One region of the Sphaerisporangium rhizosphaerae genome, then DNA from elsewhere that is predicted to be linked to it. Evidence: predicted binding sites of a transcription regulator. Region 1 holds the regulator's gene; each other region holds the start of a gene.

The links. Region 1 encodes HrcA, which represses chaperone genes, less so after heat shock. Its sites were predicted from a motif close to TTGGCACTCTCNNNNNGAGAGTGCCAA; they were not measured.
Region 2: the regulator HrcA is predicted to act here: its motif matches at 6,041-6,067, upstream of groES (co-chaperone GroES).
Region 3: the regulator HrcA is predicted to act here: its motif matches at 5,013-5,039, upstream of ACFQSB_RS18185 (FmdB family zinc ribbon protein).

What each region holds. Positions count from the first base shown of each region.
Region 1 covers NZ_JBHTCG010000001.1:345,202-355,474, reverse strand. Annotated here, with positions in the region: gene hemW (radical SAM family heme chaperone HemW) at 1-640, shown strand, start outside; gene ACFQSB_RS01500 (DUF4870 domain-containing protein) at 712-1,644, opposite strand; gene ACFQSB_RS01495 (DUF3097 domain-containing protein) at 1,641-2,465, opposite strand; gene ACFQSB_RS01490 (hypothetical protein) at 2,487-3,497, opposite strand; gene hrcA (heat-inducible transcriptional repressor HrcA) at 3,773-4,783, shown strand; gene dnaJ (molecular chaperone DnaJ) at 4,784-5,923, shown strand; gene ACFQSB_RS01475 (16S rRNA (uracil(1498)-N(3))-methyltransferase) at 5,920-6,645, shown strand; gene ACFQSB_RS01470 (hypothetical protein) at 6,837-7,562, opposite strand; gene ACFQSB_RS01465 (SigE family RNA polymerase sigma factor) at 7,559-8,038, opposite strand; gene ACFQSB_RS01460 (histidine triad nucleotide-binding protein) at 8,312-8,656, shown strand; gene ACFQSB_RS01455 (PhoH family protein) at 8,780-9,856, shown strand; gene ybeY (rRNA maturation RNase YbeY) at 9,865-10,273, shown strand, end outside.
Region 2 covers NZ_JBHTCG010000005.1:313,043-323,315, reverse strand. Annotated here, with positions in the region: gene ACFQSB_RS10460 (class F sortase) at 1-237, shown strand, start outside; gene tsaB (tRNA (adenosine(37)-N6)-threonylcarbamoyltransferase complex dimerization subunit type 1 TsaB) at 432-1,100, shown strand; gene rimI (ribosomal protein S18-alanine N-acetyltransferase) at 1,097-1,570, shown strand; gene tsaD (tRNA (adenosine(37)-N6)-threonylcarbamoyltransferase complex transferase subunit TsaD) at 1,563-2,594, shown strand; gene ACFQSB_RS10440 (coiled-coil domain-containing protein) at 2,740-4,431, opposite strand; gene ACFQSB_RS10435 (class I SAM-dependent methyltransferase) at 4,650-5,846, opposite strand; gene groES (co-chaperone GroES) at 6,162-6,473, shown strand; gene groL (chaperonin GroEL) at 6,582-8,204, shown strand; gene ACFQSB_RS10420 (sigma-70 family RNA polymerase sigma factor) at 8,512-9,138, shown strand; gene ACFQSB_RS10415 (hypothetical protein) at 9,135-9,341, shown strand; gene ACFQSB_RS10410 (DUF5319 domain-containing protein) at 9,302-9,679, opposite strand; gene guaB (IMP dehydrogenase) at 10,202-10,273, shown strand, end outside.
Region 3 covers NZ_JBHTCG010000011.1:13,919-24,191, reverse strand. Annotated here, with positions in the region: gene ACFQSB_RS18200 (D-alanyl-D-alanine carboxypeptidase family protein) at 1,351-2,391, shown strand; gene ACFQSB_RS18195 (RcpC/CpaB family pilus assembly protein) at 2,647-3,333, opposite strand; gene ACFQSB_RS18190 (S-methyl-5'-thioadenosine phosphorylase) at 3,622-4,428, opposite strand; gene ACFQSB_RS18185 (FmdB family zinc ribbon protein) at 4,629-4,973, opposite strand; gene ACFQSB_RS18180 (potassium/proton antiporter) at 5,282-6,784, opposite strand; gene ACFQSB_RS18175 (LCP family protein) at 6,912-8,042, shown strand; gene ACFQSB_RS18170 (5-formyltetrahydrofolate cyclo-ligase) at 8,071-8,631, opposite strand; gene galU (UTP--glucose-1-phosphate uridylyltransferase GalU) at 8,656-9,582, shown strand; gene glp (molybdotransferase-like divisome protein Glp) at 9,605-10,273, shown strand, end outside.

The sequences.
Region 1 (10,273 bases):
CTACAGCACGCCGGGCGAGAGCGACGACGACTGGCGCGCGTCCCTGGCCGCGGCCATCGAGGCGCGGCCCGACCACGTCTCGGCGTACTCGCTGATCGTCGAGGACGGCACCCGCCTGGCCGCGCGCATCCGCAGGGGCGAACTGCCCATGCCCGATGACGACGTGGCCGCCGACCGTTACGTCATCGCCGACGAGATGCTGTCGCAGGCCGGCTTCTCGTGGTACGAGGTGTCCAACTGGGCCGCTTCCGAGCAGGCGCGCTGCCGCCACAACCTCCTCTACTGGACCGGCGGCGACTGGTGGGGTGTGGGTCCCGGCGCGCATGGTCACGTGGGCGGCACGCGCTGGTGGAACGTCAAACACCCGGCGGCCTACGCCTCCCGGCTGGCGGCGGGCGCATCGCCGGGTCACGCGCGCGAGGTGCTGTCACAGGACGACCAGAAGGTCGAGCGGCTGATGCTCGAACTGCGCCTCGACTCCGGCTTCCCCCTCGCCGAGATCGCGCCGCCCGCCCGCCCGGCCGTCGCCCGCGCCCTGGCGGACGGCCTGCTGCAACCCGGGCCCTTCACCCGCGGCCGAGCCGTGCTCACCCTCAAGGGCCGCCTGCTGGCCGACGCCCTCATCCGAGACCTCACCTGACCGGCGAGGGGCAGGCATGTGCACTGAAGGGCGACTCGGGGCCCAGCGGGCGATCAGCGGTTCGGTAGGAGTCAGCTGATGAAGCGGATGTTGACGGGGTAACGGTAGTTCTCGCCGCGGTTGGCCGCCACCGCCGCCATGATCATCAAGATCAGCGAGCCGATGCCGACGACGATCATCAGCAGTATTCCGATGATCACCAGAACCAGGACGGCGGAGACCGCGTAGGCGATGAAGAGCGTGATCTGGAAGTTCAGCGCCTCGGCCGCCTGGTCGCGGACGTAGGGCGACTCATCCTTCTTGACCAGGTACAGAATGAGCGGGCCGAGGAAGGAGGTCAGCAGGCCGAGCAGGTGGGCGAGCATCGCCAGGGTCGTGTCGTCCGACCCCGGGCGCGGCCCGAACCTGCCAGGGACGTGCGGCCCGCCCGGGTACCCCGCCGGCCCGTACCCCGGCTGTCCGTAGCCGGGCTGTCCGTAGCCGGCCTGCCCGTAACCAGGCTGTCCGTAACCGGACTGTCCGTAGCCGTGTTGCTCGTAACCGGATTGCTCGTATGCCGGCGCCTGGTAGGGCGGGGGTGGCGCGTACCCGTGCTCGGCGGCGCCGGCGTCCCGGTGCTCCGCGCCGTACCCGGCGGGCTCGTCGCGAGGGCGGTCGGCCGGCGTGGCGGAGGACACGATTCCAGACTCCTGGACGGGCGTGGCGGGCGGTTCGAAGGTGGGGGCTTCGGCGGGGGCGCCGGGAGCTTCGGACTCGCGGTCCTTGGCCGGTGGGGCGGTGGAGGACACCTCGCCGGCCTGGTCGGCGGGGGGCTCGAAGCCGGGTTGCCGGGGCGCGTCGGCGTCCGACGGGGCATCGGCGTGCCGGACGGTGGGCGGCTCGGGGTCCGGGTGGGGGGCCGGGGTGGTGGGGAGTTCGGAGTCGAGGGGGTCGGCCGGTGTGGTGGGGGGATCGGAGCGGGGGTGAGGGGCGTTGGTCTCGGGGTCGTTCGGAGGGTGGCTCATGGCGTCTCCTCGGTCGACACGAAGTCGATCAGCTCCTCTACCCGGCCCAGAAGCTCCGGCTCGAGGTCAGTGTAAGTCCGGACAGCGCCGAGAATGCGGCGCCAGGCCTCCGCCGGTTCCAGCCGCCAGCCCAGGGCCTCGATCACGCCTTCCTTCCACGGGATCCCGCGCGGGACCTCCGGCCAGGCGCGGATGCCGACGGCGGACGGCTTGACGGCGGCCCAGATGTCCACGAAGGGGTGCCCGACGACGAGCACGTGCGGAGAGGAGACCTGGGCGGCGATGCGGCTCTCCTTGGACCCGGGGACCAGATGGTCGACCAGCACGCCGAGGCGCCGTCCCGGGCCGGGCTCGAACTCGGCCACGATGGCGGGCAGGTCGTCCACGCCCTCGAGGTACTCGACGACGACGCCCTCCACCCGCAGGTCGTGGCCCCAGATCTTCTCCACGAGGGACGCGTCGTGCACGCCTTCGACGTAGATGCGGCTCTCGCGGGCGACACGCGCCCGCAGCCCCTCGACGGCGATCGACCCGGACGCGCTGCGGCCGGGCCCCGTGGACGCGGCCTCCGGCGCCGGGCGCACCAGCGTCACCGGCCTGCCCTCCAGCAGGAACGCGGCGGGCGCCAGCGGGAACACCCGCCGCCGCCCGAAGCGGTCCTCCAGGGTGACGGCCTCCTTGTCACAGGCCACCACGGCGCCGCAGAAGCCCCCCTCGGCGTCCTCCACCACGAGGTCGAGCTCGGCCGGGACCTTGGGGATCTTGCCGCGCAGCGGCCTCCGCCAGTCTCCGGCCAGCACGTCCCGTCCGTAGTCCCGCATACCTGGGCACGCTAGCAAAGATCATGCCTGTGGCGGTGCGCCCTGCGGCCACGCGCCGCCGTAGGGGGCTGCGGCCGCCGCCCGCCGCTTGCGGTTCCGGCCGCGCCGCACCAGGACGACGATCGTGGTGACGACCGCGAGCAGGAACCCGGCCAGCGGGATCAGGAACAGCGAGGCCACGCCTCCGGCGAGGGCGCCGGTGTCGGCGGTCAGCGACTTGCCGACCCCGAACAGCACCTGCTTGCCGGCCTCGGCCTGGCAGCTCACCTTGTAGGTGCCCGCGGCGGGCACGCCGATGTCGAACACGGCCTCCCACACCCGGCCGTCGGCGGACACCGTCTGGGACGCCTTGGGCGAGGTGAGATCGACCTTCTTGCCGGCGCCGTCCACGGCGAGGCAGTTGATGTCGGTGGGCCCGGACGCGGAGGCGTACAGGATGGGCTTGTCCGCGGGGTCCATGGGGACCGACACGCTGCCGCCGCTCTGGAAGGTCTGCGTGGGCGCCGCGTCGGTGATGGTCTTGAACAGGCCGCCGGCGAAACCCACGATGCCCACGACGCCGCAGATCACCGCGACGAGCCAGGCGAGCACGATCCACAGCACCCGCGGCCGCACCGGTCCGGGCGCGGCGGGCGCGGGGGAGGCGTAGAGCGGGTGCGCCGCCTCGGACGCGGGCCCGCCATAGGAGGGGCCCCCGTACGAAGGCGAAGGCCCGCCATAGGACGTCCCGCCGTAGGGAGGCCCGCCATGGGAGGGCCCGCCGTGCGAAGGACCGCCGTGCGAGGGGCCGCCTGGGACGCCGTACGGCCCGCCGGCGGGCGCGCCGTGGGGCGATGAGCCGGCGGGCGCGCCGTAGGGTGAGGGCCCGGCGGGAGCGCCGTACGGCGGGCCGCCGGAGGCGGGGCCGTGCGGGCCGGGGCCCGAGCCGGGCGGAGCGCTCTGCGGCGGGGGAGGCGTGACCTGCGGACCCGAAGAGTCCGGACGCGGCGGTCGCCTCGTCGCGTCGGTCAGGCGGGGATCGTTCTCGCTCATGAACCGAGTCTGGATCAGATGACTTGCCGGCGAATAGCAACCCACTTGTCACCGCCCGGGCATCCGGCCGCCCGGGCACGTGCTCCATTCGTCCGGTGGTGGAAAGAAGTCGGCGGATGGGCGGAGTGGGGCCGATTCGCGGGAGAGTGGGGAGGGTGGTGCGGTCTGAGTTATCGCACCCTGAGGCCCGTGGCCGTACACTTGGCACTCGGGAACACTGAGTGCCAGACCAGGCGTTTACGCAGGCACGAACGCGAGGCAGGGAGGTGAGCACGTTGCTCGATGAACGCAAGCTGGCCGTTCTGCGCGCCGTTGTCGAGGATTTCGTGTCCACCAACGAGCCGGTCGGGTCGAAGGCATTGGCGGAGCGTCACAATCTGGGGGTCTCGCCCGCCACCGTGCGCAACGACATGGCCGTGCTCGAGGAGCAGGGCTACATCACACAACCCCACACCAGCGCGGGGCGGGTCCCCACCGACAAGGGCTACCGGTTGTTCGTCGACCGGCTGTCCCAGATCAAGCCGCTGTCGGCCGCCGAGCGCCGTGCGATCGAGACGTTCCTGGCGGGCGCCGTCGATCTCGACGACGTCGTGACCCGCACCGTGCGGCTGCTGGCGCAGCTGACCCGCCAGGTGGCCGTGGTGCAGTACCCGTCGCTCATCCGCTCGACGGTCCGGCACGTCGAGCTGGTGCCGCTGGCCGAGCGGCGCATCATGCTCGTGGTGATCACCAACACCGGCCGTGTCGAGCAGCGGGTCGTCGACCTGCCGGACGTGGTGGCCGACGACCAGGTCGCCCACCTGCGGGCGTTGCTGAACGCCTGCCTCGACGGGTGCAGGCTCGGCCGGGTGGCCGAGACGGTCGCCGACCTTCCCGAACGGCTGCCCGAGGGCGACCGGCCGATGGCGACGACGATCCTGTCGGTCCTGCTGGAGACCCTGGTCGAGCGGCACGACGAGAAGATCGTCTTCGCCGGCGCGGCGAATCTCGCGGGCGACTTCAGCGTCGGCCTGCGCGAGGTGCTCGAGGCGCTGGAGGAGCAGGTCGTGCTCATGCGCCTGCTCGGCGAGGCGAACGACCACTCCGCCCTGACCGTGCGCATCGGCTCGGAGAACCCCTACTCCGGGCTTCACGGCACCTCGATCGTCGCCGCCGGGTACGGTTCGGGCGACAATGAACTGGCCCGGCTCGGAGTGCTGGGCCCGACGCGAATGGACTACCCGGTGACGATGGGAGCGGTGCGCGCAGTGGCACGCTATGTCGGCCAGATCCTGGCGGGATCCTAAGTGGCCCGCGACTATTACGGCATCCTCGGGGTGCGCCGTGACGCCACTCAGGACGAGATCAAGAAGGCGTATCGCCGCCTCGCACGTGAGCTCCACCCTGACATCAACCCCGATCCCGAGACGCAGGAGCGCTTCAAGGAGATCAATCAGGCGTACGAGGTCCTGTCGGACCCGAGCAAGCGCCAGATGTTCGATCTCGGCGCCGATCCCTTCGGCGGCGCCGGAGCGGCCGGCCCCGGCGCGGCGGGCTTCGGCGCGGGGTTCCCGTTCAGCGACATCATGGACGCCTTCTTCGGCGGCGGAGGCGGCGCGCGCGGCCCCCGTTCGCGGGCCAGGCGCGGGCGCAACGCCACCATCCGGGTCGAGCTCGACCTGGCCGAGTCGGCGTTCGGCACCACGCGCGAGCTGGTCGTGGACACCGCCGTGCTGTGCGAGGTGTGCCAGGGGTCGGGCGCGGCGGCCGGCACCCATCCCGACACCTGCGACATGTGCCACGGCCGCGGCGAGATCTCCCAGGTCACCCGGTCGTTCCTCGGCCAGGTGATGACCGCCAGGCCCTGCCCCCAGTGCGGCGGGTTCGGCTCGGTCATCCACCACCCGTGCCAGGAGTGCTCCGGCGACGGGCGGGTGCGCACCCGGCGCACGATCAAGGTCCGCATCCCGGCCGGCGTCGAGGACGGCACCCACATCCAGCTCGCCGGCGAGGGCGAGGTCGGCCCCGGCGGCGGCCCGCCCGGCGACCTGTTCCTCGAGATCGTCGAGCGCCCGCACGACACGTTCGAGCGGCGCGGCGACGACCTGCACTGCACGGTGCAGATCCCGATGACCGCGGCGGCGCTCGGCACGATCCTCACCGTGCAGACGCTCGACGGGGCCGAAGAGCTGGACGTGCGCCCCGGCACCCAGTCGGGTCAGGTCATCCCGCTGTACGGGCGGGGCATCCAGCGGCTCAACGAGACCGGCAGGGGCGACCTGCTGATCCACGTGAACGTCGAGACCCCCACCAAGCTGGACGCCGCCCAGGAGGAGCTGCTCAAGGAGCTGTCCAAGCTGCGTGGCGAAGAGCGCCCGCCGGGCAAGTTCGCGCCCGGCCAGCAGGGCTTCTTCTCACGCCTCCGGGACGCTTTTAACGGCCGATGAGCGTCCCGGTTTTCCTGGCCGACGACCTGTCCGGTGACGAGATCGTCCTCGGCGGCCCCGAGGGGCGGCACGCCGCCACCGTGCGGCGGCTGAGGGCGGGTGAAAGGGTTGATCTGACCGACGGCGCGGGCGCGGTGGCCGAGTGCGCCGTGCGCGACGCCGGGAAGGACTTTCTGCGGCTGGAGGTCGTCGGCCGCCGCGTGGTGCCCGCGCCCGACCCGCGCCTGGTCGTCGTCCAGGGGCTGCCGAAGGGCGATCGGGGCGAGCTGGCGGTCGAGATGATGACCGAGGCGGGCGTGGACGTCATCGTCCCGTGGGCCGCTGCCCGGTGCGTCACCCAGTGGAAGGGCGAGCGCGCCGCCAAGTCGCTGGCGCGCTGGCGCTCCACGGCCCGCGAGGCCGCCAAGCAGGCCCGGCGGTTCCACCTGCCCGAGGTCGCCGAGCAGGCGAGCACGGCCGAGGTGGCGGCACTGCTGCGCGGCGCCGCCGCGGCGGCCGTCCTGCACGAGGAGGCCGTCGTGCCGCTGTCGCGCCTGGAGCCGCCGGCGAGCGGCGACATGGTGGTGGTGGTCGGCCCCGAGGGCGGCATCACCGACGAGGAGATCAAGCGGTTCCAGGAGGTCGGCGCCGCCCCTGCCCTGCTCGGCCCGACCGTGCTGCGCACCTCGACCGCCGGCGTCGCCGCCGCGGCCGTCCTGCTCACCCGCTCAGGCCGCTGGTGAACTCTCCCGGACGCCGCCCCCGCTGACACCGCCCCCGCCGGCGAGAAGCACCCGCCCACAGGCGGCGCGGGCTCATCGAAAGCCCGGCTCGTCGAAAGCCCGGCTCACCAGAAGAGCCCTGCTCGTGAGGGCGTCGGCCTTGGACCGGCGCCGGGCCGGGAGGAGCCGCCGTGCCCTGGTCGGGACGGCGGCTACTCCTGGGAGGTGTTCGTGCTGCTGTCGGCCTCGGTGGTCATCAAGGGGGTGGCCGTGGGCGCCGGGGGGTCGCTGGGGGCCTGGGAGGCGGTCGGGGTCGGCTGCTCCACCGTCGGCCTCGGAGACGGCTTGGGGGTGGCCGAGGCGGTCCGCGTGGGCGTGGGCGTCGTGCTCTGGCGGCTCGGCGTGGGCCGCGGCTCGGTCGTCCGGTCGGGCTGCGACTCGGTGGCCGTGGGCTCCGCACAGGGCTGCGGCGAGTCCGACGCGTCCGGCTCCACGGCGGTGGGCGCGGCGGTGGCGCAGTCGTTGCCCGGCGACGCCGTCACCGAGGGCGAGGGGACCGCCGGCGCCGTCCCGCTGGGCGAGGCGGCCGGCCGCGACGTCGGCGAGCCGACGACCGCCGACGACGAGTGGACGCCGTTCGGCGGGCGTTGCGTGCTCGACTCGTCGGGAGGTGAGGTGTCGTACTGCACCTGGATGATGTGCTGGCCGGTGCCGATCTGGACCTTCAGGCCCGGCACGAACATCACCACGGCGGCGGCCACCAGGACGGCGCCGAACGCCGAGGCGGCGGCTCGCCACCAAAAGATGCCCCGCACGCCGCGCTGCTCGATGCGGGTGCGGATGATCTGCAATCCTTCCGCGGAGGGCACGACAGAATCCGCCTCCGCGCGCAAGACACGGCGCAGGACCTCGCCGTACTCGTCGGGGGACTCGGTCATGACAATTGCTCCAGTGTCGTGCGTAGTGCGGCCATGCCGCGGGCGGTGTGGCTCTTCACCGCGCCCTTGCTGATGCCCATGGCGTGCGCGATCTCGGCCTCGGAGAGGTCGCCGTAGTAACGCAGCACCAAGGCCTCGCGCTGCCTGGTCGGAAGACCGCGCAGTGCCTCGATCACGGCGGACCGCTCGAGCTCTCCTATGGCTCCGTTCTCCGCGCTCGGCGCGTCGGGCAGCCCCTTGGGGGCGTACTTCTCCACGACGGCACGGTGGCGGAGCACTGAGCGCGATCGGTTGACGACCGACTGGCGCAGGTAGGCGAGTGCCTTGTCGGTGTCGCGCAGGCGGCGCCACGCCCCATGGAGGGCGACGAACGCGTCCTGCACGACTTCCTCCGCGGTCGCGGTATCGCGCACCAACAGCATGGCGAGACGCACAAGAGACCGATAGTGGGCGCTGTAAAGCGCCGTCACGGCCATGTCGGCGTCCCATCCGACGGGCACCGCCCCCAGCGACCTTTCGGCCACGAGGGTCTCGGTGGTCACATCTGTTGGACGCACGGCCTTTCCAGAGGGTTTACGCTCTGGCGATTCTTTAGGGGGCATGACCCAGTTGTGTCCTCGCCGATGGCCTGGCCGACACTGACCGCTGTCTGACGCTGAAGTGTCGCACACCAACCCTAGCCGCGCGGATCTTTCCGCGGGACCTCCTCGGTATTACCGATTGGCAACAGAGGTGACTACCATGCGGGCGTGACAGACTGCCTGTTCTGCAAGATCGTGGCCAAGGAGATCCCCGCCGCGGTCGTCCACGAGACCGAGCGCACGCTGGCCTTCAGGGACGTCAATCCCCAGGCGCCGACGCACGTCCTGGTGATCCCCAAGGGGCATTACGAGAACGCCGCGGCGCTGGCCGCCGCCGACGACGGCTTGGCCGACGCGGTGCTGAAGGCCGCGCACGACGTCGCCGTGCAGGAGGGCGTGGCCGACACCGGGTACCGCCTGGTGTTCAACACCGGGCCACAGGCCGGTCAGACGGTGTTCCACGTGCACGGACACGTGCTGGGCGGCCGCGGCCTCCAGTGGCCACCGGGCTGAGCCCGGCCCGGATACCATGGGGTAATCAACCGCGCGGTCGGGACGCAGCACCGGGCCGAAAGCCGCACGAGCGCGACCGACGACGCACAAGACCGGGAGGCGAGCAGGCCGCAAGGGCCGCCCATGTCCGAGTCATACGAACCCCGCAGCGCGCCCAACGGCGCGCGGACCACAAGCGAACCGCCTCGAACCAAGGGCCCGTCGCGCACGCAGGCCAAGGTGGTGATCCCCGACGAGCACCCGATGGTGACCATCCTCGGTTCCCGCGACGAGCTGCTGCGGGTCATCGAGGCCGCGTTCCGCGCGGACGTCCACGTCCGCGGCAACGAGATCACGATCAGCGGAAGCCCTGAGGAGAGCGGCCTGGTCGTCCGCCTCTTCGAGGAGCTGGTCGAGCTGGCGCGATCGGGAGCGCAGCTCACCGCCGACGCCGTCGAGCGCAGCATCGCCATGCTGCGCATGAGCTCCGGCCGCCCCGCCGACGTCCTGTCGCTGGACATCCTGTCCTCGCGCGGGCGCACGATCCGGCCGAAGACCGTGAACCAGAAGCGGTACGTCGACGCGATCGACAAGCACACCGTCGTGTTCGGCATCGGGCCCGCGGGCACCGGCAAGACCTATCTGGCCATGGCCAAAGCGGTGAAGGCGCTGCAGAACAAGGACGTCAACCGCATCATCCTCACCCGGCCGGCGGTCGAGGCGGGCGAGCGGCTGGGCTTCCTGCCGGGCACGCTCTACGAGAAGATCGACCCCTACCTGCGCCCGCTCTACGACGCGCTGCACGACATGCTCGACCCCGACTCCATCCCGCGCCTGATGGCCGCGGGCACGATCGAGGTCGCCCCGCTCGCCTACATGCGCGGGCGCACGCTCAACGACGCGTTCATCATCCTGGACGAGGCGCAGAACACCTCGCCGGAGCAGATGAAGATGTTCCTCACCCGCCTGGGCTTCGGCGCCAAGATCGTCGTCACCGGCGACGTCACGCAGATCGACCTGCCCGGCGGGCAACAGAGCGGCCTGAAGGTCGTCCAGGATATCCTCGAAGGTATCCCGGACATCCATTTCTGCAGGCTGACGAGCGCGGACGTCGTGCGGCACAAGCTGGTGAGCGACATCATCGACGCCTACAGCCGCTACGACGAGGCCACCGCCGAGCCGGCCGACATCAAGGGCGCCAAGCGCCCGCGGGGGAGATAACGAACACCATGAGTATCGAGGTGGCCAACGAGTCGGGCGTCGAGGTCGACGAGTCCTCGCTCGTCGAGCTGGCCGGTCACGTGCTCGGCCGCATGGGCATCCATCCGCTGGCCGAGCTGTCCATCCTGGTCGTGGACGAGGCGGCGATGTCGCAGCTCCACGAGCAGTGGATGGGAGAGCCCGGGCCGACGGACGTCCTGGCGTTCCCGATGGACGAGCTTCGGCCGAACCCCGGCGGCTCGCGTCAGGACGTCGACGCCCCGCTCGACCCGGCGCTGCTGGGCGACGTGGTGCTGTGCCCGCAGGTCGCGGCCAAGCAGGCCGCGGACGCCGGTCACAGCACCCGTGAGGAGCTCGAGCTGCTCTGCACGCACGGCATCCTGCACCTTCTCGGGTACGACCACGCCGAGCCCGAGG
Region 2 (10,273 bases), on a different contig from region 1:
GTCTTCTACCGCCTCCGCGACGTCAAGAAGGGCGCCCTGGTCAAGATCCTGCGCAGCGACGGCAAGACGGCCACCTACAAGGTCGACGCCATCGAGCAGATCGCCAAGGACCACTTCCCCGCCCAGCGCGTCTACGTGGACGACGGCCTCCGCCTCATCACCTGCGGCGGCGTCTTCGACCGCAAAACCCACGAATACCTGGACAACATCATCGTCTACGCCTCCAGAACCACCTGAGGTCCGCCCCCTCAGCCGCACACCGGCATCCGAAGCTCCATCCCTCATGGCCCCAGGGCCTCGCCCCTGCCATGTCGCCCTCCGCCCCTCGCCCCGCTCATTACCGCGAATTCCCACGGCTTGGCCCCCCGCCCGAGCACCGCGCGATCGAAGGGAGCGCCATAGGCACAGCCAAACACCACTAGGCTTGATTCGTGCTGGTCTTGGCCTTCGATACCGCGACTCCGGCCGTCACGGCGGCGCTTCACGACGGCGAGCGGGTGCTCGCCGAGTCGACGACGATCGACGCGCGCCGTCACGGTGAGCTGCTCGTTCCGTCCGTGCGCGAGGTTCTGCGCGAGGCGGGGGCCTCGCTGCGCGATGTGACGGCGATCGTGGCGGGGGCGGGTCCCGGGCCGTACACGGGGCTGCGCGTGGGGCTGGTGACGGCGCAGGCGTTCGCCTTGACGGCCGGCGTCCCGGCGTACGGAGTGTGCACGCTGGATGTGCTGGCGTACGCGAGCGGCCTGGACGAGCCGTTCGTGGTGGCGACCGACGCGCGCCGCAAGGAGGTCTTCTGGGCCCGCTACGCGGACATGCGCACGCGCGTGGAGGGCCCGTCGGTGGACCGTCCGCAGGATGTGCCGGGCGGGTTGCCGGTGCTCGGGGCGGGTGCGCGCATGTACGCCGAGATCGTGGGCGAGGACCGGCTGGTGCCGGGCGCCGCCGACTATCCGGCCGCGGGCGCGCTGGCCGGGCTGGCCGCCGAGCGCCTGGCCGCGGGCGCCCCTGGGGACGACGGGGTGCTGACGGCGCCGCATCCGATATACCTGCGCCGTCCGGACGCCCGGGTGCCCGGTCCGCCGAAGAAGGTCACCGTATGACCGGCGCCACGCTGCGCCAGATGACCGAGAACGACCTGCCGGCGGTTCTGGCGATCGAGCGTTCGACGTTCCCGTTCGACGCCTGGAGCGAGGGCATGCTGCGGGGCGAGCTGGCCGACCAGCCGCGCACCCGGCACTACATCGTGGCCGTGGCCGCCGGAGAGGTGGTCGGGTACGCCGGGCTGGCGGCGGCGGGCGACCAGGCGGACGTGCAGACGATCGCCGTGAACGCGGGCCACCAGCGGGCGGGCATCGGCAGCGCGATGTTGCGGGCGCTGCTGGAGGAGGCCGGGCGCCGGGGCGCGACGGCGGTGTTCCTGGAGGTCCGGGCGGACAATCCGCCCGCGCAGGCGATGTACGAGCGGTTCGGGTTCGAGCGCATCGGGTTGCGGCGCGAGTACTACGACGACGGGACCGACGCGATCATGATGATGAGAAAGCTGGAGGAGGCGGGGAACGCGAATGGCTGAGGAACCTCTGGTCCTGGGCATCGAGACCTCCTGCGACGAGACGGGCGTCGGCATCGTCCGCGGGAACACGCTGCTGGCCAACGCGGTCGCCTCGAGCGTGGAGGAGCACGCGCGGTTCGGCGGCGTCGTGCCCGAGGTGGCGTCGCGGGCGCACCTGGAGGCCATGACGCCGACCGTCGAGCGCGCCTTGGAGCAGGCGGGCCTGCGCTTCTCCGACATCGACGCCGTGGCCGTCACCGCGGGCCCCGGGCTCGCCGGGGCGCTGCTGGTGGGGGTCGCGGCGGCCAAGGCGTACGCGCTGGGGCTCGGGGTGCCGCTGTACGGGGTGAACCACCTGGCGGCGCACGTGGCGGTGGACCAGTTGGAGCACGGTCCGCTGCCGAAGCCGTCGATCGCGATGCTGGTGTCGGGTGGTCACTCGTCTCTGCTGCTGGTCCCGGACGTCGCCAAGGACGTGATCTCCCTCGGCTCGACGGTGGACGACGCGGCGGGCGAGGCGTTCGACAAGGTGGCCAGGGTGCTCGGCCTGCCCTTCCCGGGCGGCCCGTACATCGACCGCGCGGCGGCCGAGGGGTCGGGGACGGCGGTCGCGTTCCCGCGCGGCAAGTACGACGACGGCACGCTGGACTTCTCGTTCTCGGGGCTCAAGACGGCCGTCGCGCGCTGGGTGGAGGCCAAGGAGCGCGCGGGCGAGCCGGTGCCCGTGGCGGACGTGGCGGCGTCCTTCCAGGAGGCCGTGGTGGACGTGCTGACGCGCAAGGCGTTGCAGGCGTGCCGGCGCTACGAGGTGGAGGATCTGCTGATCGGGGGCGGCGTGGCCGCCAACTCGCGGCTGCGCGCGCTGGCGCAGGAGCGGTGCGACGCCGCGGGGGTGCGTCTGCGCGTGCCGCGTCCGGGGTTGTGCACCGACAACGGCGCGATGATCGCCGCTCTCGGGTCGGAGCTGGTGGCGGCAGGGGTGGCCCCCTCGCCGCTGGACATTCCCGCCGACTCCTCCATGCCCGTGACCACCGTCCACGTCTGACGGCTCGCCACCCGATGCCCGTCGGGTGGGGCGGCGTGGGGCGGCGCCGGGATGGTCCGTCTTGAGGTGCCGCCGGAGTGGTCCGTCATGAGGTGCCGCCGGAGCGGTCCCGTTGGAGGGGCGGCGCCGGGCGGTCGGGAGGCGGTCAGTCCTTGGGGGAGCGGGCGGGGCGCAGGAGGGCCTCGGCGAGCGCCAGCATGGTCTCCTCCAGGGCTCCGAGCCTGCGGGTGAGGTCGCGGTGCGTCGGCTGGACGATCTGGTCGACGGTTTCCGAGAGCTGGTCGCGGTCGGGGCGGGCGCGGACCAGCTCCACCAGCTCGCCCAGGGGCGGCAGGGCCGCCGCGGCCTCGGTGAGCCGCTCGTCGAGCGTGTCGAACCGCCTGCCCTGGTCGTCGGCCTGGGCGCGGATCAGCTCGCCGACGCGTTTGTGCACCTCGCCGACCTCCAGCAGCGCGGGCAGCTGCCCCACCCGCTGGTTGACGGCCTCGACGCGGTCGTCCACCATCTCCAGCCGTTCGTTGACGTCCTCGAACCCGGCGTCGATGGCGCCGAGGCGTTCGTCCTGCTTGGACAGGCGGCCGTCGACGCCGGTGAGGTGCTGGGCCAGGTCGGTGAGGCGGCCGTCGGCGTCGGCGATCTGCTGTTTGACGCCGGCGAGGTTGCCGTCGACCCCGGCGAGGCACGACTGGACCGTCTCGATGCGGCCGTCGAGCCCGGTGAGACAGAACTGGGCCGTGTCGACGCGCCCGTCGAGCCCGGTGAGGCACGATTGGGCGGTCTCAATGCGGCCGTCGATGCTCTGCAGGCGGACGTCGACCGTCTCCAGCCGTCCCTCGACCGCCCCGACGTGGCTGTCGACCGTGTCGAAGCGGCCCGACAGGTCGCTCACCCGCCCGTCGGTGGTGTCCACCCGTCCCGCGATGGTCTCGAGCCGCCCGTCGAAACCGGCCAGCCGGTCACCCACCCCCGCGAGCCGACCGTCGACGCCGTCGAGCCGCCCGTCGACGCTCCCGAGGCGCTGGTCCACGCTCTCGAGCCGCCCGTCCAGCGCCTCCATCGGCGCAAGGCGGCCTTCGACGCCCTCCAGGCGGGCGGCCAGGCACGTCTCGGTCTCGGCGAGCTTGGCGGTCATGCCGTCGACCTTGCCGGCGAGCCGCTCGATGGAGCCGGTGAGGCGCTGGACGGCCGACGAGAGGGTCTCGTCCAGGCCCTCGCCGAGGTCCAGGACGCCGCCCTCGACGCGCTCCGTGCGCTGGGTGAGGTCGAGCAGGGCCTTGTCGATCCGGGTGAAGCGGCCTCCCGCGGCTTCCATGCTCGCGCCGAGCTGGGCGAGGCGCCTGGTCAGCTCGGGCATGCCCTGGGTGCCCTCCAGGACCGCCTGGAGGCGCTTGAGGGCCTCGGCGACGCCTTCGCGCACGGTGCCGAGGTCGGTCCACAGGCCGGGCAGCTCGGCGATGGGCTTGACGCGGTCGCCGACGGCCTCGATGCGGTCGCCGAGCCCGGCGACGCGGTTGCCCACCCCGTCGACGCGGTCGCGCACGATCTCGACGTGCTGCGCCAGGCCCTCCGCCCAGGCCGGGGGACGGCTGACCAGCTCGCCGAGCCGGCCGCTGACCCCTTCCAGCGCGCCGTTCAACCCGCCGAGCTCGCGTTCGCGGACCTCCCGCAGCAACCACTCCATGCCTTCCAGCCGCTGCCGGATCTCGTCGAGCACGGCGCCCTGGGTGCGCTGCTCGTAGACGTGGTCCTGCGCCGCCCTGGCGAGCAGTTCGCGCATGCGGTCGGAGATGGCGGTCTGGCTTCCAGCCTGGAGGAGGGTGTGGTTGGAGTGATCCACCGAAAGCTCCTTCACTCGCGGGCGGTCGGCCGCACGGCGGTGGGGTCGGTACGGTCGTTCTCTGTGGCGAATCGGGCGGGTGCACCATGGATCAGGCAGAATCCCGCGCGTTGGCCAACTGTAGTGGCTCGGCCGGTGACTTTCGGGTCCGACTTTAAAACATCGTGATTATCGCTGGATTGCCCCCATTTGTTGGCGGCGAAAGGCATCGTGGCAGGTCAGGATGGGTCGCAGATGATGGCGAAGGGACGTTCGCCGATGCGGGTCAGCACCACGACACACGAGTTATCCCCGGAAAGATGCAAATCTCGCCGCAGGCGCTCCAGGTCGAGCGCCGAACCGCGTTTCTTCAGCGTCACCGTGCCGACGCGGCGTTCCCGGAGTGCGGCGCGCAGGCGTTTGAGGGAGAAAGGCAGGGTTTCCCGGACTTCGTACCGCGACGCCCACGGAGTCGTGGCCGGGTCGTCCCCGGTGATGTAGGCGATGTGCGGGTCGAGCAGGTGGCCGGACACCTGGGCGGCGACCTCGGCCACGAGATGCGCCCTGATGGCCGCGCCGTCCGGTTCGTACAGATAGCGCGCCACCGGCCCGTGGCCGGGCGCGCCGAGGGACGGGTCGGCCGGCAACGTGTGACCGGAGGGCAGCAGGGTGGCCCTGCGCAGGATCGTCTCGGTGGAGCCCGGGTCCCCGCCCGCGGCGAAGGCGCCCGTCCACAGGACGGCCTCCTTGACCTCGCCGCGGTAGGACACCCATTCGGCCTCGGCGCCCTGCGGGATGAACTCGTAGGGGATGCCCGGCGCGACCTTCAGGCAGGCGGCGGGCGCCCGGGCCACCATGGCGAGCACGGCGGGCCACGGCGGCGAGTACCCCATCGGGTCGAAGACCCGCCTGCCGGTGGACCGCCGCGCCGGGTCGGCGAACAGCACGTCGTAGGCCGCCGGGTCCACCTCCGCGGCGTCCGCGGCGCGGACGGTGACGCGGTCGCCGAGGTCGAGCGCGAGGACGTTCGCCCGCGCGACCTCGACGGTGAGCGGGTCGAGGTCCACGGCGTCGACCTCGCATCCGGCGCGGGCCAGGGCGATGAGGTCGCCGCCGATGCCGCAGCAGGCGTCGGCCACGCGTGCGCCGGCGGCGAAGCGGCGGGCGCGGTGGGCGGCCACCTCGGCGCGGGTGGCCTGCTCCAGCCCGTCGGGGGTGAAGTACATGCGGGCGGCGTCGTGCCCGAACTTGACCGCGCCGCGCGCCCGGAGCCGTGCCTGGGTGAGGGCGGCCGCGGCGAGAGGGGCGTCGTAGGTCTTCCTCAGCCGGCTGGCGGCCGTCACCGGATCTGTGCCGTCCGTCACAGTGCCCACGGCCTCGCCGAGGGCTTTCTGCCCGCGGGGGGTCAGCAATTCGCGGAAGGCGTAGAGGTCCACGTCTCCCGACGCTATCGCGCTGCTCCCGCCTGCGTGGCAGGACCTCGTGAGCGCGCGGGGTCACCGCGACCGTGCGCCGAGGCTGCCCCCATAGGCGGACAATTCGGGCGAGTCGTACGGTGGCTCATGACCGGACTGACCTGGGGCGGCCTGTCCGTGTTGACTGTGTCGGCGGCCTTGCATACTGTTCAGTGTTGGCACTCGGCTAGTGAGAGTGCCAATCAATAATGCGACGAGGCAGGTCTGACACCCGCGACGGCAGGCCGCTGGTCGCCTCTTCAGCTCATCACCACAATCTGAAGGGGAGGTCCGATCGTGACGACCGCCACCAAGGTTCCCGTTAAGCCGCTCGGCGACCGCATCGTGGTCCAGCCGCTTGAGGCCGAGCAGACGACCGCTTCCGGACTGGTCATCCCGGACACCGCCAAGGAGAAGCCCCAGGAGGGCAAGGTCCTCGCGGTGGGCCCGGGCAACTGGGACGAGGACGGCGAGAAGCGCATCCCGCTCGACGTCAAGGAAGGGGACGTGGTCCTCTACAGCAAGTACGGCGGTACCGAGGTCAAGTACGGCGGCGAGGAGTACCTCGTGCTCTCCGCCCGCGACGTTCTCGCGATCATCGAGAAGTAAGCCCCGGGGCGCGTAAGCGACCACCTGTACGGAGCCTTACCCGAATACGCGTGTCAAGCCCCGGGCCCTTTCACGAGGCCCGGGGCCTGACGCTGGGAGGACCTTTTAATGCCCAAGATCCTGGAGTTCGAGGAGGACGCGCGGCGCGCTCTTGAGCGCGGCGTCAACGCCCTCGCGGACGCCGTCAAGGTGACCCTCGGGCCGCGCGGCCGCAACGTCGTCATCGACAAGAAGTTCGGTGCGCCGACCATCACCAACGACGGCGTCACCATCGCCCGCGAGGTCGAGCTCGACAAGCCTTACGAGAACCTCGGCGCTCAGCTCGCCAAGGAAGTGGCGACCAAGACCAACGACGTCGCCGGTGACGGCACCACCACCGCCACCGTGCTCGCCCAGGCGATGGTCCGCGAGGGCCTGCGCAACGTCGCGGCCGGCGCGTCGCCGCTGTCCCTCAAGCGCGGCATCGACCTGGCCGCCCGCGCGGTCAGCGACCGCCTCCTCGAGCGGGCCCGTCCCGTCGAGGACAAGAAGGAGATCGCCAATGTCGCGACGATCTCCGCGCAGGACGCCAAGATCGGCGAGCTGATCGCCGAGGCGTTCGACAAGGTCGGCAAGGACGGTGTCATCACCGTCGAAGAGTCCAACACCATGGGCCTGGAGCTCGAGTTCACCGAGGGTCTCCAGTTCGACAAGGGGTACCTGTCGCCGTACATGGTGACCGACCCCGAGCGCATGGAGGCCGTCCTCGAGGACGCCTATGTCCTGCTCCAGCAGGGCAAGATCTCCTCGATCGCCGAGTTCCTGCCGCTGCTCGAGAAGGTCGCCCAGACCAAGAAGCCGCTGTTCGTGGTCGCCGAGGACGTCGAGGGCGAGGCCCTGGCCGTCCTGGTCACCAACAAGATCCGCGGCACGTTCACTTCGGTCGCCGTCAAGGCGCCCGGCTTCGGCGACCGCCGCAAGGCGATGCTGCAGGACATGGCGATTCTGACCGGCGGCCAGCTGATCTCCGAGGAGCTCGGCCTCACGCTGGCCAACGCCGGCACCGAGGTGCTCGGCACGGCCCGGCGCATCGTGGTCACCAAGGACACCGCGACCGTCGTCGACGGCGCCGGCGACCCCCAGGCCATCCAGGACCGCGTCCGCGAGATCCAGCACGCCATCGAGCAGACCGACTCCGACTGGGACCGCGAGAAGCTCCAGGAGCGCCTCGCCAAGCTGTCGGGCGGCATCTGCATCCTGCGCGTCGGCGCGGCCACCGAGGTGGAGCTCAAGGAGAAGAAGCACCGCCTCGAGGACGCCATCTCCGCGACCCGCGCCGCGATCGAGGAGGGCATCGTCTCCGGCGGTGGCTCCGCGCTCGTGCACCTGGCCAAGGAGCTGGACGACCTCGGCCTGACCGGCGACGAGGCGACCGGCGTCTCCATCGTCCGCCGCTCGCTGGTCGAGCCGGCCCGCTGGATCGCCGAGAACGCCGGCCTTGAGGGCTACGTCGTCACGGCCAAGGTCGGCGAGCTGCCGGCCGGCCACGGCCTCAACGCCGCCACCGGCTCCTATGGCGACCTCATCTCCGAGGGCGTCATCGACCCGGTCAAGGTCACCCGCTCGGCCGTGCAGAACGCCGCGTCCATCGCCGGCATGCTGCTCACGACCGAGGCCCTCGTGGTCGACAAGCCCGAGGAGGAGGCTCCGGCCGCCGCGGGCCAGGGTCACGGCCACGGTCACGGCCACTGATCCGATCAATCGATCGAAGCACGGCTCCCGCCGCAGGGCGGGGGCCGTGCTTTTTTGCGTCGAATCGATTTTGCCGCCCCTCGATTTGACGGGACGGTAAACCGACCGGTGCGGCAGTGCGTCGGCCAGGGCGCTCCGCGCCGCCTGCGAGCTGGTGCGACATCTAACGAATATCCAGCGAATTCGGGTCGCGAGTGAAATATGCAAACACTACTGTGTTCGCTCGATTACCCTGCGTTATCGTCGCGTCAATGTGACCAATCCGTATCCGTTCACTATGACGACATGCGCGATCGTGGCGGGCATCATGCCTAACGTGACCGAGGGATGCGTCGCCGACGCCAAAGCTGGGGTAAGGCTTGCGACGAGATCGGACGAGTCCGACCTCAGGGATCTGACGAGCCTCGCCGTGCAAGGAGATCGCACCGCGATCGAGTCACTGCTCGGGCAACTGCGCCCGATGGTGGTGCGCTATTGCCGTGCCCGTCTGGGCCGGGTGTCCGGCCATTACCACATAGCCGACGACGTGGCCCAGGAAGTCTGCATCGCGGTGCTGGCCGCGCTGCCGCGCTACCGCGACATGGGGCGCCCGTTCGCCTCGTTCGTCTTCGGCATCGCCTCGCACAAGGTCGCCGACGCGCTGCGCAGCTCGGTGCGCTCCGCCGTGCCCACCCAGGACCTGCCGGACGGTCCCGACCAGGGGCCGGGGCCGGAGGAGACCGTGGTGCGCTACATCGAGGCCGAGCACGCCCGCGCGCTGCTGTCGCGTCTTCCGGAGAACCAGCGCGAGCTGATCATTCTGCGGGTGGTGTCGGGACTGTCGGCCGAGGAGACCGGTAACGTACTGGGTATGTCACCAGGTGCGGTTCGCGTCGCCCAGCATCGGGCGCTGGCAAGGCTGCGGGCGATGGCCGACATGGAGTCGATAGCTTGACCGCCCTCCACCCGGCCCGTTCACTGCGAAAACGGGGGTCCGACGCCGACGCCGACGTGGTCAGGACGGACGCGATCATCGACGCGCTCGCCGGGCGGCGGCCTCTCGACCAGGACGCCGACCCTGTGGTGGGCCTGCTCCAGGCGCTCACCAGGGACGTCGATCAGCGGCTCTCCTCGGTGTCGATCACCCCGTCGACGTAGCCTCTGGCGTACTCCCAGCTCACGTAGTCGGCCGGGTCGGGGGCGAAGGCCGGCTCGTGCACCTGGGGGCGGCCGTGGTCGATCATCTGCCGCAGGTTGCCGCGCAGCAGGTCCCAGTCGAAGTAGTGCCGTTCACCGCACTCGGGGCAGTCGAGGACCAGCCCGAGAACCCCCTGGGGCTCAAGGAGCGAGCGGAAGACCTCTACATCGGCGAGGTCGGTCAGCGCCTCCTCGCGTTCGGTCGTGGTGAGCGGCTCGGAGTCGTCGAGATCACCGAGCACGGAGGCAGGGTCGTTGGGGTCTTCCGCGAAGGGGTCGCGGGGGACGTCTTCCAGCACGCATTCCACCTTATGACCCCCACCTACCCTGATGAGGGCAAGTGGCGGGGATGCCCAGGACGCCCGCCACCTCGCCTTCGCCTCCCGTGGCACAGCGGTCACGGCGGCCACACGCCGCCTGACGGCGTGAGGAGCGCCGGCCCGGCGAGCAGGAGACCCCGATTCTCCAGGGAAGGGACGGTCTGCGCCGATGGGGCAGGGGTTCGCGGGCCGAGGGAAGCGTGACGCCTCGCCGTGCGTTGTCCACACCGGGCGCCAGGACTGAGATCTCCGCTCTCTGGTGCCGAAAAGATGACAGGACCTGAAATTTCTCTGTCCGCTGTGCCACATCGACCGGCCGCCCACCGAACCGGCAGATCATCGGATCTCTCGACCCGTTCATCCACAGGTACGGACGGCCGCCTGATCGTCGGGCCGGTTGTCCACAGGGTCGCCGAGCCGGTGATGAGCGGACCACTAAACTGACCGCAGGGGGCCGGCGCCTTTCCCCATCTTGAGAGCGCCATGGCAGGAGGGTTGCAGATGGCCAAGTTCACCGAGCCGGGGCTCACGTTCGACGACGTGCTCCTGGTGCCCGCGTACTCCGATCTGCAG
Region 3 (10,273 bases), on a different contig from region 1:
TCCCGGCACGTACTTCGTCACGCCGGTGCCGGCGCCACCGCACGCTGAGTTCGTATACGAGGGCGCCGTACCGCCGCCGGTCAGGCGCGGGAAGAGTCAAGGCCGAGAGTCTGCGTGTACGAGGGGTGGCCGGCAGCGTCCTGTGGTGTGGCAGGTGGTGAGCGGGCGCGCGGGTTGGTGTGGTGACGCTGGGCGCGGGGGCCGTCAACCAGGAGGGGACGAGCTGCGGCGTACAGGGGAGAGGGATGGCCGGGCGGTCCTGCTGGGGACGCGGCCGGAGATGAATGTGAGGGCTGCGGCCGGTGGTCGGCAGCCTGGGGACGGTGGGCGCTCTTCTCGGGTGTGGGAGGGCGGACGGCTGCGGCATCTGTCAGAAGGGCGGGCGCGTCAGGCGTTAGATGGCCCGCAGGTGCCGAGGCAACCCACGGGGGTGCGCTCCTCGGACGTGCGGAGCGGCGAAAGCGGCGGGAGCGGCGGGAGCGGTGAAAGCGGCGTGGATGCGCGGATGGTAGCGCGCGGGCCGGAGGCAGAGCAGAGTGCGCAGGCAGGGAGGAGTGCGCGGGCGCTGGAGGTATGGAGGGGCAAGCGCCATTCGGAGGGTGGGAGTGGAGCGGGCGACGCCGTGAAGGCGCATGCGAAGGGTGAAGAACCCTGTGAAGCGCCACGGCGGACGGTCCCCGGGAGGACGATCTCTGGGAGGACCGTCTTCGGGAGAACGGATGAGGTCCGGGATCAGCGGGAGGCGGAGGCCGGGGTGTGACGGGCGCCGCCGTGGGGTGATGGGGAAGGACGGCGGGGCCGGAGGCCGTGGTGACTTGTGCGGTGAGGCGGCGAGGCCGGGATGGCGCAGCCTATGTGGTGATGGGGCGGGCGTGGCTGGAGGCCGCAGGGGCGCTGATGGTGATCGGAGGACCTTGGGTCCGACGATTCGAGGGTGATGGGAGGAGGTGAGGTGACGGGAGGACGTGGGTGACGAGATCCGCGAGGTCGGTGGAATCGCTGGTGGGGGGCGGTCGGGGAGTGGTGCTGGCTGGTCGGTGATGGGGAGGTGACGTCGCCGTGGACAAGGGCCGGGTCGACGCCTCGAGGGCGGGGGACTACGAGTGATGTGGTGACGGGAGGGTGCAGGGGGTGACGGGAGGGCTGAAGTGACGGTGTTCGGTGTGTGGGGTGGTGGGGCGGTGATGGCATAAAAGGCGTGATCCGTACATAACGGCTCTTGCGACTCCGGCCCGGACACTCAGTCCGCTGTAGTAACGTGCGTGCGGGCGCAGGTCACAAGTTCGCAAATGGAGGGGTCTTAACGTGCCATCTCCTCGATCGGCGGGCCTGGTCGCGGTCCTTATGGCGATGATTTCCATCATCAGTATGACGTCGCCCGGTACGGCGCACGCGCGATCGGCCACGCACGAGACGGCTGACCGGAAACCCGATCCGACCAACCTGACAGAGCTGCGGCGTGAGGCCGAGAAGTCGTCCCAAGCGCTCGCGGACGCCACCAAGGCGCTGGAGCAGCGCCAGACGACGCTGGCGAAGGCCGACAAAGAGCTCAAGGGCAAGTTGGAGCAGTTGCGCACGGCGAACCTCCAACTGGGCAAGATGCGACAGCCGCTGTCGGACCTGGTTCAGTCGCTGTACCAGGAGCCTTCGGGCGGTGACATGGCCCCGTTTCTCAACGGCAGCGACGACGCGAGCCTGCGGGCGCTGAGCGACATGACCTACCTGGTGTCCGGGCGGGACGAGATACTCGCGGACGCCGGGCGGCTGTACCAGCAACAGCAGAGACTGGCCGGCGAGGCGCAGGATCTGCGGGCGACCAAGCTGCTGGTGGAGGCCCAGCTCAGCGTGGAGATCGACACGTTGAGGAAGCGGTCCGCGACCGTTGTGAAGTCGCTGTCGCAGACGCTGGTGAAGCTCGGCGTGCGCGTCAACCAGGGCGGCCGCTCGGGCGCGGCCTGTGACCCGACCCGGGTGAGTTCGGCGGCCCAGTATCCGAACGGGCTGTTGCCGGCGGACGTGCTGTGCCCACTCCAGCAGCGGGGGCGTGAGTTGCGGGCCGACGCGGCGATCGCGTTCGTCGCGCTCAGCGAGGCTTACCGCAAGCAGTTCGGTACGCCGATCTGCGTGACCGACAGCTACCGCAACCTGGCGCAACAGCAGTCGATCTTCTATCGGCGGCCGGGGTTCGCCGCGGTGCCGGGGCGCAGCAACCACGGGCTCGGCCTGGCGGTGGACCTGTGCGGCGGCGTCCAGACCTTCCGCTCGGTGCAGTTCAACTGGCTCGAGTCGAACGGCAAGCGGTTCGGCTGGATCCATCCCGACTGGGCCTATCACAGTCCGTTCGAGCCTTGGCACTGGGAGTACGACCCGAAGCTGGGGTCGTTGTTGTAGGACTGGCTCGGTCTGATGGACGTCCTGGCCGGGACTGGGGCTCGGCTTCCCTTGGACCGGCGGCGGACGACGCCCGTGGGTGCCTCGACGTCCACCTTCAGAGCCAGTGCGGACCCCTTCTCGTCTCTCGTCGAAGTCGTGCCCGTTCGGTCAACCGCCTGTGGCTCAGCTCGGGGTCTCGCGATGCCAGGTTCGTGGGCTCAGTGTGGCGTGCTCGCTGACCGGTGGACGTGGGGGTGTGGGTGCGGTGGGCCGTTAATGAGTGTGGCCGTGGATGGTGATCGAGAGGCGGGAGCCCGTGCCGGCCTGGGCGAGGCGCGCGGCCTGGCCCGGTGTGGTGGCCAGGACGACCAGGGCGCCGGTCTCGGCCATGTCGCCGGTGGAAGCGCCGCTCCAGCGAGGCCCGCTGGGTACGGCGATGACGGTGACGGCCTGCGCCGCCGTAGAGGTGCGGGCAGGTGTGGCACTGGGCGCGTCGCCGTGGTCCGGCGGTGCGCTTGTGGCCGGGTCGGCCGCAGGAGGCGGGGCGAGGTCGTCCCAGGCGGATGATGAGGCGATGACGTCGATGACGTCACCGGGCCGGAGCAACCGGGCCGAAGCGGCGTCCGTGACCCGCACCGGGGTGGCGAGCAGGCCAGGGCCGTAGGCGTCGATGAGGGCCGGACCGAGCAGGCGCAGGTCGGTGATCGGCTCGCCGCGCCGGGCGGGGGCGGTGAGAACGCGTCCGGCCACCCGGGATCCCGGGCGGAGGGCGCCGTCGGGGACGGCCTCCTCGGGCAGGTGAACGACGGTCACGTCGGACACGGCCAGCGCTCCGCCCCCGAGGTCGTGCGCGGCGGCCAGGACCGCGACGGAAGGAGCCGGGCGGACGGCCAGGCCGACGCACGCGGTCCCCAGCGCGGCGAGTGCGACGGCCACGAGCCGCCGACGTCGGCTGAGCATCCGGATGACGCGCATAGGTGCGGCGGCCTGCATGATGCCTGGCTCCTGTCGAAGGGGTGAGAGTGCCCGGCCACAAGCTGTCGGCTCGTGGGTCGCGGCCCCGGGAAGGAGTCGCGGCCCGGGATGGCCGCGCACGCGCGGCTCTTGCCACGACCGTCAGCTATGCGCACGCGCGCCCGCGTCGCGACCGTCGGCCATGAGGTCGGTCGCAACACGGTACGGCTCGCGGATGCTGGGTGAGCTGATGGACCAGGGGGAGGTGGGGCGGAGAGTGCTGGAGGACGGTGGTCAGGGGAGTTCGAAGGGGAGCTTGATGCCGTTCAGGGCTTCGCCGCAGGGGCAGGCGCGGTCAAGGGGGAGTTCGGCGACGACCGAGCCGACGAGGGTGCGCATGCGCTCGCTGTTGGCGGCGAAGAAGGCGAAGACCTCCTCCTGCGTCACGCCCTCGCCGGTGTCCACGCCGGCGTCGTGGTCGGTGACGAGCGACAGCGAGGTGTAGCAGAGGGCCAGCTCGCGGGCGAGGACCGCCTCGGGGTGGCCGGTCATGCCGACGATCGACCAGCCGTTGGAGGTGAACCAGCGTGACTCGGCTCGGGTGGAGAAGCGGGGACCCTCGATGATGACCAGGGTGCCGCCGTCCACGGCGTTCCACCCCTCGGCCTCGGCCCGGGAGTAGGCGAGGGCCCTGCCGACCGGGCAGTAAGGATCGGCGAACGGGACGTGCACCGCGCCACCGGCGTCATAGTAGGTCTGCGCCCGGCCGGAGGTGCGGTCGACCAGTTGGTCGGGGATCACCAGCGTGCCCGGCCCGTACTCGGCGCGCAGGGAGCCGACCGCGCTCGGGGCGATGACCTGGCGCACGCCGAGAGAACGCAGCGCCCAGAGGTTCGCCTGGTAGGGGATGCGGTGGGGCGGGAACCGGTGATCTCGGCCGTGACGGGGCACGAACGCCACCGTGCGCCCGCCGATGCGGCCGACCGTGATGATGTCGCTGGGAGCCCCGTAGGGCGTGGTGATCTCGATCTCCTCGGCGTCGTCGAGGAGGGAGTAGAACCCGGAACCGCCGATGACCCCGATGTCAGCTGTCATGACCATGGGCTCGAGATTAGCGGCACGGACGTGGGGCGGTGAGGGTGGAGGGCAAGGCTGTGGACAACCGTCGGTGCCGCCACTCAGCCTGTGGACGACCGTCAACGCACACGAGGCCGGCGCTGGTCATCACACCCGGCCGACGCCGGGGCGCCAAGGATGCGAATCGGGTTGTACGGCGGACGGCCGTACAACCCGAGGAGGCGTCAGGCGGCGGAGCTGCTCGGGGTGGCGCTGGCGGAGGCGGGCTCCTTCTTCGCCGGCGTGCTGGAGCCGGAGTCCGACGAGCCACCGGAGTCCGACGAACCGTTGGAGGTCGAGGAACCGCCGGAGCCGGAGCCGGTGGACGTCGTGGAGGAGGTCGAGGAACCGGAGGAGCGGTTGTCCGTCCGGTAGAAGCCCGAACCCTTGAACACGATGCCGACGGCCGAGAACACCTTGCGCAGCTGACCCTGGCAGTTCGGGCAGGTGGTCAGCGGGTCATCGGTGAAACGCTGGACGACCTCGAGCCCTTCACCGCAAGCGGTACAGGCGTACTGGTAGGTGGGCACGCGCTCCTCCTCATATGGCTCAGTGTGGCTCAACGCAGATTGGCACTCTACCGCTGCGACTGCTAATGGTACGCAGCCGATTAGGCTAAACGCCACCCGGACGGGTTCTAATCCCTGTCGTGAGGCTCACCGCGGGGGTCGGGTGGGGTGGACGTCGCGGGGGTCCCCGGCCGTTCTGAGGACCGATGAGCCCCACAGCCCGGATGAGTCGCGGACCGCGTCGGGGGTCGGGGTACGGAGTTCTCTTGGGAGGCCGGTTGCCGAAGCCGGCGGGACTGTCGTGCGGGGTTGGCGCGGGGTGAAGGGGGTCATTCGCCGCGTTCGCCGTACCAGCCGGCGAGTTTGCCGCGGCGGCTGACGGCGCGCAGCCGGCGTTCGACGACCTTGCGGCAGGCGGCCGTGGTGACGACGAGCAACTGGTCCTCGGCTCGCAGCCGCGTGGTGCCCTCGGGGACGAACGAGCGGCCCTCGCGTACGACCATGGTGACGGCGGCGTCCGACGGCAGGCGGAGCTCGAAGATCTCGACGCCGTGCAGCCCGGACCCCGGAGGGATGCTGACCTGCAGCAGGTCGGCGTTGAGCTCCTCCAGCGGCGCCGCCTCGACCCCGAGGTCGCGTGCCTCGGCCGGGGCGCTGACCTGCAGGACGCGGGCGAGGAACGGCAGTGTCGGTCCCTGCACCATGGTGAACACGATGACGATGACGAAGACCTCGTTGAACACCCCCTTGGCCCCGGTGATGCCGGCGGCCCAGGGGATGGTGGCGAGCACGATGGGCACCGCGCCGCGCAGTCCGGCCCATGACAGGAACGCCTGCTCCCGCCAGGACAGCCGGTCGGTGCGGGTCACGCGTACGGCCAGGGCGGAGACGACCACCGACAGCGGGCGCGCGAACAGCAGCAGCACCAGCCCGATGATCAGTCCGGGCACGACCATCTGCGGGAGTTCGAACGGGCTGGCGAGGACGCCGAGCATGACGAAAAGGCCGATCTGGGCGAGCCACGCGGCTCCTTCGGCGAAGCCCCGGGTCGGCACACGGTGGGGCAGGCGCATGTTGCCCAGTACCAGCGTGGCCAGGTAGACGGCGAGGAAACCGCTGCCGTGCAGCAGCGTCGCGCCGCTGTAGGCGACGAAGGCGAGGGCGAGCACGGCGATGGGGTACAGGCCGGAGGCGGGCAGGGCGACCCGCCGCAGGGCGTAGCCGCCGAGCGGGCCGACCGCGAGGCCGACGGCGCTTCCGATGGCCAGCTCGAACACCGCGTCCAGCACGACGTGCCCCACGCTCGGCATCGGTGTGCTGATCTGGCTCAGCATGACGACGACGATGACGGTCGGCGCGTCGTTGAAACCCGACTCGGCCTCCAGGATGCCCGAGAGGCGTTCGGGAAGGGGCAGGCGGCGCAGGACGGAGAACACGGCGGCCGCGTCGGTCGAGGCGAGGACCGCTCCAAGGAGCAGGGCGGTGCGCCAGTCCATGCCGAGCAGCCAGTGCACCGCCGCGGCCAGCGCGACGATGCTCACCGCGACGCCGACCGTGGCGAGGACCACCGCGGGAGGGACGGCCCGGCGTACGTGCTCCCAGCTTGTGGTCAAGCCGCCTTCGGCGAGGATCACCGCCAGCGCCGCCAGGCCGATCTGCTGGGCGACCTTCGCGTTCTCGAACTGCAGTCCCAGGCCGGCTTCGCCGAGGAGGAGTCCGATGGCGAGGTAGATCAGGAGGCTGGGCAGCCCGGTGCGGTGGGCGACGCGCACGGAGGCGATGGCGGCGATCACGACGATGGACGCGAGGAGCAGCCAGAGATCAAGATTCACCGGCCCCCCTCCCGCGTTTGCGTCCATTGTGTCGTATTCGTATAGGCCACTACCACGAGCAACTGCTATGGGCTACCGTCACTCGCGACACAGACGAAGAGGAACAACGGGTTTGCAGGGGACGAAATTGGCCGACGACACTTCCCCGGTCCTGGAGAGCGCGAGGAAGGACCATTTCGTCGACGGCGACGAGGTCGTCCCCCTGAGGGAACCCGATATATCCGATGCGTCCCGAACGTCCGAGCCGCCGCAGCCACCCGGGACCGTCAAGCCGCGCAGGAAGCGGCGGTTGTTACGCCGGCTGACGATCGCGACCGGGCTGGTTCTGGCCATGGTGGTCGCGGCGGCGTTCGCGTTGGTGATGGAACGTCAGATCACGCTCAACGGCAACATCCAGCGTATCCCTGGAGCGTTCCCCGAGGACGCGGGCCGACCGGCCAAGGCCGTGGGGGACGCGCAGAACTGGTTGCTCATCGGGTCGGACAAGCGGCCGGGGGAGTCGGGCAGCCAGCGGGCCGACACCATCATGATCGTTCACGTGCCCGCGGACCGGAAGCGGCTCACTCTCATCGGTATCCCCCGCGACTCTTATGTCCGTATCCCCGGCCGGGGAAACAACAAGATCAACGCCGCGTACGCCTTCGGGGGCCCGAAGCTGCTGATCAAGACCGTCGAGGACCTGACCAAGGTCCGCATCGACCATTTCGCGGCCCTGGACTTCAAGGGGTTCGTCGCGATGACGCAGGTCATCGGCGGTGTCGACGTCTACGTCGCGCGCAAGGTGTACGACCCGGCGAACAAGGTCACCTGGCCGCAGGGCCTGGTGCACCTGGAGGGTGAGAAGGCACTGCTGTTCGTCCGTCAGCGGTACAACCTGCCGGGCGGCGACTTCGACCGGATCAAGCGCCAGCAGGCGTTCGTCGGAGCCCTCGGACACAAGATCACAAGCCGGGACATGCTGACCGACCCGCTCAAGCTGAACGACTTCCTGGAGGCGCTCACGCGCGCGGTCAGCGTCGACTCCGCCGTGACGCTCGGCACGCTGCGCGACCTGGCGCTGGAACTGCGCGACATCCGGCCGGATACCGTCGACTCCGCCACCGTGCCGACGCTCGGCACCGCCATGGTCAAGGGCGCCAGCATCGTCCGCCTGGACAGGAAGGCGGGACGGCGGTTCTTCGACGCGGTCAGGAACGACGACCTGGAGGAGTACTTCGGCGAGAACGGCGGCCTCAACGACCTGCAGATCCTTCCCTGAGCCCCCCAAACGCAGAGGGGCAGAGGGCTCAGAAGGTGACGATGCCGGACGGGAGGGCGGCCATCGAGACGGGAAGGTCGTGCGGCTCGGCCGGCACGCCGTCGATCAGCTCCCCCTCGTGCAGAAGCGCGACCGTCGGCACGTTCGGGCCGACCCGCGCCAGCGCGCGGTCGTAGGAACCGCCGCCGCGCCCGAGCCGGACGCCGGTGGTGGCGTCGACCGCCAGTGCGGGCACGATCACCAGCCCGGCCGTGCGGATGGCGTCCACGCCGCGCCGGGTGTCCACCGGTTCCATCAGGCCGCGCGGCCCGGGCGCCAGTGAGTCGGGGCCGTCGTAGACCGCCCAGTCGAGGTCGTTGTCGGGCAGGAGGACGGGCAGGATGATCGTCGTGCCGTGTTTCCACAGGGCGAAGATGAGGCCGTGCGTGGCCGGTTCCGTGCCCGCGGACCAATAACAGGCGACCAGCCCGGCCATCTGAACCCAGGGTCGGTCGAGTAGCGTTTCCCTGATCGCGGTGGCCGGGCCGCGCGGATCGGACAGCCCTGCACGTGCGGCGACGATCCTCCGGCGCAGCTCCGCTTTGTCCACACGGCCCTCCATTAAGGTGCATTCATGGCTGACTTCGATCCAGTGACGAAAGTTGTCATCCCCGCCGCCGGTCTGGGCACGCGATTCCTCCCGGCGACCAAGGCGACCCCGAAAGAGATGCTGCCGATCGTCGACAAGCCGGCCATCCAGTATGTCGTCGAAGAGGCGGTGTCCGCCGGGCTCCTCGACCTCCTCATGGTGACAGGCCGGAACAAGCGCTCCATCGAGGACCACTTCGACCGAGCGTACGAGCTCGAGGAGGTGCTCGCCGCCAAGGGCGACTCCGAGCGGCTCAACCAGGTCCTCGAGCCCGTCGAGATCGCGACGTTCCACTACGTGCGCCAGGGCGAGCCGAAGGGGCTCGGCCACGCGGTGCTGTGCGCCAAGCAGCACGTCGGGGGCCACCCGTTCGCCTGTCTCCTCGGCGACGACCTGATCGACCACCGTGACCACCTGCTCAAGCGCATGATCGAGGTGCGCAACACCTACGGCGGCAGCGTGGTGGCACTGATGGAGGTGCCGCGCGAGCAGGTCTCCCTGTACGGCTGCGCCGAGATCGCCCCCACCTCGGAGGACGACGTCGTCCGCGTCACCGGGCTGGTGGAGAAGCCGCCGGCGGACGAGGCGCCGTCCAACTGGGCCGTCATCGGACGCTACGTGATCGACCCCGCCGTCTTCGAAGTGCTGGAGAACACCGCGCCGGGACGCGGCGGGGAGATCCAGCTCACCGACGCCCTGCTGGAGCTCGCCGGCCGTTCCACCGAGGAGGGCGGCCCCGTCCACGGCGTGCTGTTCCGCGGGCGCCGCTACGACACGGGCAACAAGCTCGACTACCTGCGCACCGTCGTGCAGTTCGCCGCCGAGCGCCCCGACCTCGCGCCCGAGTTCATGTCCTGGCTGCGCGAGTTCCTCAACGACGCCCCCGAGTCCCTGACCGACGCCTCCGAGTGAGGCTTCACTCCGGGTGGATGCGATGAAGACGGTTGACGCCCATCTGGCCGAGATCCTCGGCGCCGTGCGCCCGCTCGACCCCGTTCAGGTCGATCTGGACTCGGCGCTCGGCGCCACCCTGGCCGAGGACGTCGCCTCGCCCGTCGCGCTGCCGCCGTTCGACAACTCGGCCATGGACGGGTACGCCGTCCGGGCCGAGGACGTCGCGGGGGCCGGCGAGGACGCGCCCGTGGTGCTGCCCGTGACGCTGGACGTGGCCGCGGGGGACACCGCGCGGCGCGCGGTCGAGCGCGGGTTCGTCACGCGCATCATGACCGGCGCGCCGGTGCCCGAGGGCGCCGACGCGGTGGTGCCGGTCGAGTGGACCGACGGCGGCACGGTGAAGGTCGCGATCCGCCGCACGCCGCCGCCGGGCAACGCGATCCGCAGGTCCGGCGAGGACGTGCGGGCGGGCGACGTCGTGCTGCCCGCGGGCACGGTCATCGGGCCGGCCCAGCTCGGCATCCTCGCCGGAGTGGGACGGCGCACAGTGCTCGCCCATCCGCGTCCCCGCGTGGTGGTGCTGTCCACCGGCGCCGAGCTGGTCGAGCCGGGGACGCCGCTCGGGCACGGGCAGATCTGGGAGTCCAACAGCTTCACCCTCGTCGCGGCCGTCCGGCAGGCGGGCGGCGAGGCGTCCCGGCGCGGCGCG